Rudanella lutea DSM 19387: one gene and its partner. The protein of the gene in region 1 interacts with the protein of each later gene in a pairwise test. Links are inferred from orthologs where the notes say so. Each region holds a gene or a part of one and is shown on either strand. Other genes may lie near its edges. The genes, in order: gyrA and gyrB.

What was found.
Region 2: the proteins of gyrA (region 1) and gyrB interact in binary tests that used the Escherichia coli proteins (3 or more experiments, as listed by UniProt). The link is inferred for Rudanella lutea DSM 19387 from one-to-one orthologs.

The regions. Positions count from the first base shown.
Region 1 is NZ_KB913013.1:389,915-393,411, forward strand. What follows is about bases 228-3,396. They hold gyrA (DNA gyrase subunit A), read left to right. Parts: upstream 228-621; coding sequence 622-3,171; downstream 3,172-3,396. Other genes in these bases: RUDLU_RS0101830 (tetratricopeptide repeat protein), read left to right, coding at 3,253-3,396. Outside these bases: RUDLU_RS0101815 (RES family NAD+ phosphorylase), read left to right, coding at 1-17; RUDLU_RS29980 (hypothetical protein), read right to left, coding at 33-209; more of RUDLU_RS0101830, read left to right, coding at 3,397-3,497. UniProt on the Escherichia coli protein: A type II topoisomerase that negatively supercoils closed circular double-stranded (ds) DNA in an ATP-dependent manner to maintain chromosomes in an underwound state.
Region 2 is NZ_KB913013.1:2,410,375-2,413,674, reverse strand. What follows is about bases 142-3,113. They hold gyrB (DNA topoisomerase (ATP-hydrolyzing) subunit B), read right to left. Parts: upstream 2,647-3,113; coding sequence 637-2,646; downstream 142-636. Other genes in these bases: RUDLU_RS0109970 (hypothetical protein), read right to left, coding at 2,977-3,113; ppk1 (polyphosphate kinase 1), read right to left, coding at 142-483. Outside these bases: more of ppk1, read right to left, coding at 1-141; more of RUDLU_RS0109970, read right to left, coding at 3,114-3,300. UniProt on the Escherichia coli protein: DNA gyrase negatively supercoils closed circular double-stranded DNA in an ATP-dependent manner to maintain chromosomes in an underwound state.

The DNA of each region.
Region 1 (3,497 bases):
TATGGCGCGACGGATAGTGATGTAGGTATTGGTTAGCGCCGACCGCCGAAGAGTCTGGATACAAGCCAGATGACCAGAGCTACTCCCAGAAGCAGACCAATAATGCCCGTCCAGGCGCCTGCTTTAAAAATTCCCCCGATAATGTCGCAGCTGCTCAGCGTCAGGGTGAGTGCAATCAGAAGAAGAGAAAAGAACCGGTTGGTTTCCATACGTGAATGTCTGTTTGTGAGAACTACAGGCAGAACGGTACTAAGCTCCTAATGTTCAGAATACTGGGTAAGTGGGCATCTTCTCCAAAGGCGCTAACGGGTTGCTGCGGAATGGGTGTTCGAAGCAGGGCATTGTGTGCGTTGGCCGGATTAAACCTTTGACTCCAAAACGGGTCTTAGAGATGTGCCTGAAAAATTGCACTTCGCCAAGCCCGACGTATAACCGGGCTGTTTGGTCAGGGTGTGATTAGGGGTGGCCAGAGAGGGCTTCTTTATAGGCCTATTTGGGTCTTTAGGTGGGTTGTTTGGCCGTTATTTTCATTTTACGGAAAAAATTTGTATATTTGTCTATATCGTTCCCTCTGCGCAGTTTGTAGAGCGAAATAGAAATTTTTTGTGAAACCCCTCTAACATGGCGGAAGAAATAACCGGTGCAAACCTGCCCGAATCCGACGGTCCAACCAACATCATTCCTATTAATATTGAGGACGAAATGCGTGGTGCCTATATCGATTATTCGATGTCGGTTATCATTTCCCGGGCCTTGCCCGATGTACGCGACGGACTCAAGCCGGTTCACCGGCGGGTGTTGTTCGGTATGGCGGAACTGGGCGTCAATTACAACAAACCCTATAAGAAGTCGGCCCGTATCGTAGGAGAGGTATTGGGTAAATACCACCCGCATGGCGATGCGTCGGTTTATGATACGATGGTGCGTATGGCCCAGGATTGGTCGTTGCGCTACCCCCTTGTCGACGGGCAGGGAAACTTTGGCTCTGTCGATGGCGATTCACCGGCGGCCATGCGTTATACCGAAGCTCGTTTAAAGCGGATTGCCGACGAGATTCTGGGGGATATTTACAAAGAAACCGTTGATTTTCAGCCTAACTTCGACGACTCCCTCGAAGAACCGAGCGTGATGCCGGCCAAGTTGCCGAACCTGCTGCTCAATGGTTCGTCGGGTATTGCCGTGGGTATGGCGACCAACATGGCCCCGCATAACCTCACGGAGGTAGCTAACGGGATCATTGCCTATCTGGAAAACCCAGAGATAACGGTTGATGAGTTGATGGTGCACGTGAAGGCACCGGATTTTCCTACCGGCGGAACGATCTACGGGATGGAAGGGGTGCAGTCAGCCTTCCGCACCGGCCGGGGGCGGGTAGTTATTCGCGCCAACGCTACCATTGAAGAACATAAAGGCAAAACCCAGATCATCGTGACGGAAATTCCGTACATGATCAATAAAGCGGTGATGCTGGAGAAAACCGCCGAACTCATCAATGAGAAGCGGATCGAGGGTATTTCGGCGTTCCGGGATGAATCAGACCGGGATGGGATGCGGATCGTGTACGACATTCGTCGGGATGCCATTCCGAATGTAGTACTGAATAATCTGTACAAATACACCTCGTTACAGTCGTCGTTTGGTATCAATAACGTGGCCCTGGTAAAAGGCCGCCCGATGATGCTCAACCTCAAAGACATGATCCGCTACTATGTGGAGCATCGGTATGAGGTGATTACCCGCCGGACGGAATACGAACTGCGCGAAGCCGAAAAGCGGGCGCATATTTTGCAGGGTCTGCTTATCGCCCTCGATCACATCGATGAGGTGATTGCCCTGATTCGTTCGGCCCGGGATGCAGAGGTGGCCAAGAATGGTCTGATGGAGAAATTCAGTCTGTCGGAAGTGCAGGCCAAGGCTATTCTGGAAATGCGTCTGCAACGGCTTACCGGTCTGGAGCGCGACAAGATTCAGCAGGAGTATGACCAGCTGATGATCGAGATTGCCGATTACAAAGATATTCTTGCCAAAGACGAACGCAAGCGCGGTATTATCGGCGACGAGATTGCGGACATTAAGGCACGTTACGGCGACGAACGTCGGACGAAGATTAATCCGTACGGGGATGGGAACATCAGCGACCTGTCGCTCATTGCCGATGAAGAGATGGTTATTACCATTTCGCACTATGGCTACGTGAAGCGAACCCCTGTGACCGAATACCGAGCCCAGACCAGGGGAGGGGTAGGGTCCAAAGCGGTTTCGACGAAAGACGATGACTTTACCGAGCATCTCTTTACGGCGACCATGCACAACTACCTGCTGATCTTCACGGATAAGGGTCGTTTGTTCTGGAAGCGTGTACACGAATTGCCCGAAGGCAATCGTACGGCGAAAGGCCGCCCGATTCAGAACCTGATTAATATCGAAGGGGACGATAAGGTTCGGGCCGTGATCAACATTAAAACCCTCGAAGACGACGACTACATCAACAATAACTACATTGTGATGTGTACCAAGCAGGGGACCATTAAGAAAACCATGCTGGAGGCTTTCTCACGGCCGCGTCAGAACGGGATTATCGCCATTACAATTGATGAGGGCGATTGTCTGTTGTCGGTGTGTCTTACCAATGGCGATAATGACATTGTGGTGGCTTCGCAGCAGGGTAAAGCCGTTCGGTTCCACGAAAGTCGGGTACGGCCTATGGGGCGTCAGGCAGCGGGTGTGAAGGCCATTACACTGGATGAAGACGAAGCCGACGATCAGGTAGTGGGTATGGTTTGTATCAACTCGCCCGAGACCCAGTTGCTCGTGGTTTCGGAACACGGGTATGGTAAGCGCTCGCAGGTGGATGAGTACCGGGTGACCAACCGGGGTGCTAAGGGTGTGGGTACGCTCAAAGTAACCGACAAAGTAGGGCACCTGGTGGCTATTCTGGACGTTACTGACAATGACGATTTGATGATTATCAACCGTTCTGGTATTGCGATCCGTACCCCGGTTAAAGATATTCGGGTGAGTGGTCGGAATACGCAGGGAGTTAAACTGATCGAGCTGAAGCAGGATTCAATTTCTTCGGTAACGAAAATTACGAAGGAAGAAGAAGAGGAGACTCCGACCACGGATGGTGGTTTTGACGTTACCGATACGGGTGTAGCATCGGTAGAATGAACCGATGCCCCTCTGTAGAGGTTAATGGAAACGAATACCCTTTTGCGTTCACAATAAATTAATCAACCCTAATTAAGTACAATGAAAAAACTCGTAGTTGCTTCGGCACTCAGCCTGACGGTGCTGGCGGCCGTAAAACCGGCATCTGCCCAGACGAATGCCATGCTACAGTTGCAGAGTGGCACGCTGGACAAAGCTAAAGCCGCTATTGATAAAGATGTTAGCGAAGGCAGCAAGGCGGCCAGTAAGGCGAAAACCTGGCTCGTTCGCGGACAGGTTTACGAAGCGATTGCCCTCGACCAGACGGGTGTGTATTCAAAGCTGGA
Region 2 (3,300 bases), 2.0 Mb from region 1 along the record:
TACCGGGAAGGTATGCGTGTAGTCGTAGATCATGGGGGTGAGCGTCGGGTAGATCGTCCGGTCGAAATAATCGTTGGCCTGACTTTGTTCGTGCCGGGTAAGGTCGGCTATCTGAACAATACGCAGCTCGTTTTTCTGAAATAGGGGCAGGAGTTCGTTCTGGTACACGGCCTGTTGCTCCTGACTGAACTGCTGCGCGGCCGTGAACAGGGCTTTGCGAAACGGAATTTCGCGCAGACCCGAATAGTCGACCCGCTGTTTGTGGTAATCAAGATAATTGTACAGACTACCCACCCGAATGGTAAAGAACTCATCCAGATTCGATGCCGTAATGGCCAGAAACTTAAGCCGTTCCATCAGGGTTCGTTCGGGGCTACGCGCCTGATCGAGTACCCGTTCGTTAAATTTCAACCAACTCAGATCACGACTGAGGTAGTCGCTCTGATCAATAACACTGCTTACTTTTTCGCTGACTTTAGCCATATGACCAGGTTCCCCCGCTGAGGAATGCTTAGGGTTCGTCAGTTTATTGATGAATTGTTTCAACATGGGTTCAGATCGTTCTTGTGTGGGCTGTCTGTCAAAGTAAAACAAAAAAGCGGGCTGTTCTGCCCGCTTTCGCAACTGTTTTTATACTTAAACGTCCACTCGGGCGTATTTAGCGTTCCGTTCGATAAACTCTCGGCGGGGCGCCACCTCGTCGCCCATGAGCGTTGAAAAGACGTGATCAGCGTCGGCGGCCGACTCAATCGTTACTTTCTTGAGGCTCCGGCGCTCGGGGTCCATCGTGGTGCTCCAGAGCTGTTCGGCGTTCATCTCACCCAGACCCTTGTAACGCTGCACGTTTACGTTCTCTTCCCGGCCCGAACCGGCCAGCTCACGCACGGCCTGTTCGCGCTGTTGCTCGGTCCAGCAGTAACGCTCTTCCTTCCCCTTTTTCACGAGGTACAGGGGAGGCTGCGCAATGTACACGTAACCGTTGTCGATAAGCGCCTTCATGTTGCGGTAGAACAACGTCAGAATGAGCGTCCGGATGTGCGACCCGTCGACGTCGGCATCGGTCATAATGATGACCTTGTGATACCGAAGTTTTTCGAGGTTCATGACCGTCTCGTCGTCTTTCTTTTCGAGTCGAACGCCGAGGGCCGTCCAGATATTCTTGATTTCTTCGTTTTCGTAGATTTTATGCTCAAGGGCCTTCTCTACGTTCAGAATCTTACCACGGAGGGGTAAAATGGCCTGAAACGCCCGGTTACGGCCTTGTTTGGCCGTTCCACCGGCCGAGTCCCCTTCCACGAGGTAAAGCTCGCAGCGTTCGGGGTCGGTATCTGAGCAGTCGGCGAGTTTACCCGGCAGGCCGGCTCCCCCCATAAAGTCTTTACGGTCGGCCATGATCCGCTTGTACGCCTGTTCGGCAGCAATGCGGGCCTGAGCCGACACGAGCACTTTTTTCACGATGCCCTGCGCCGTTTTGGGGTTTTCTTCCAGCCAGGTTTCGAGCAGTTCGTCCATTGCCTGACTCACGGCCTTCACCACCTCCTGATTGCCCAGTTTGGTTTTGGTTTGCCCTTCAAACTGAGGCTCCTGCACCTTCACCGAAATAACGGCCGTAAGCCCCTTGCGGAAATCTTCGCCCGTAAAGGTGAGCTTCCCCAGATTCTTGAACTTATCGGCGTTCTTGTCGGCGTATTGCTTCAGTACCCGCGTGAGGGCCGAGCGGAAGCCCTGCACGTGCGTGCCGCCCTCGTGGGTGTTGATGTTGTTTACGTACGACAAGACGTTTTCCGAGGCCTCGTAGTTGTACACCAGGGCCACCTGCACGGGCGTAGAGCCTTTGGTGCTCTCCATGTACACGGGGGCCATGCCGTCCAGCGAAGGCCGGGTTTCGTCGAGGTATTTTACAAACTCAACCAGGCCACCTTCTGAGAAAAACTCGGTCTGATTGATAGGCTCGCCGGTTTCGTCGAGCTCCCGCATGTCCTTCAGGAAAATCCGGATGCCTTTGTTGAGGTAAGCCAACTCGCGCAGACGGCCCGCTACGGTGTCGTACCGATACACGGTTTCGGTGAAAATGCTGCCGTCGGGTTTGAAGTGGGTAATGGTCCCGGTATCGTCAGCTTCGCCAATCACGCGAACGTCGTACTGCGGGATCCCGATTTTGTATTCCTGCTCAAAGATTTTGCCTTCGCGGTGAACCTCCACGCGGACATCGGTCGAGAGGGCGTTCACGCAGGATACCCCCACGCCGTGCAAACCACCCGACACTTTGTAGGTGTCTTTGTCGAACTTACCACCGGCATGAAGCACGGTCATGGCAATTTCGAGGGCCGACTTGCCCATTTTGGTATTGATACCCGTTGGGATACCCCGGCCGTTGTCGCGCACGGTGATGGAGTTGTCGGCATTAATAGTGACGTGTATGGTGTCGCAGTAACCGGCCAGTGCTTCGTCGATAGAGTTATCGACCACCTCCCAAATCAGGTGGTGTAATCCTTTGATCCCAACGTCGCCAATATACATGGCCGGGCGCTTGCGCACAGCCTCCAATCCTTCAAGAACCTGGATGTTGTCGGCTCCGTACTCCCCCAGGGGGGCCGAGTCGGCGGTATTGGTCAGAACGTCGGTTTCGATCAATTCGTTTGTCATAGTATGCTCGTAGAATATCAGCGAATCGGTTTTGTCAGGGGTCTGGAAAAACGCTATAAATAGGCGTTATCAGATGGTAAAAATACAAAAAACATTCGTCATTTCCTACGATCTGCTCCAAGATTGACTGAATGCATAAAAAAACGTGGTCCTTGCAGAGAACCACGCCCAAAAACGTGTTTTTGCCCTTAAAACGTGGTCTTTAGTGTCATTTCGACCGCCCCTGACCGGGTGGCCAACATTCGGGTAAGCCGATGGTCGGATTTGCGCCAACGTTCTGGGAAAAATCTTATTAATTTACTGCAACCGATTGTATGAGCACAGAGGGGGTCAGTCTTCTGGAAACGGGATGTACACAAACCCCGCAAACTCGTTGTGCACTACAAACAAGCAGCAGTATTCATCGGGGTTTTTGTAATGCTCCTTGAACAGCTCGACCGACTCCGGCCCGATGAGCTGCCGTTGCACAAACTCGTCCACAAACGTGGCTTTGTAGTCCCACGTATTAGCCAGCTCTTTGGCCCCAATCAGCAACTGACCCAGTTCCAGGGGACGTTGAGAGGCCACAAAAATGGGATAATCCGAAAAGCCACGCTTCCGGATTTGGTACGAAGCCTCTTTGAGCTGATCGGCCACCAGCACAAAATCGGCTGA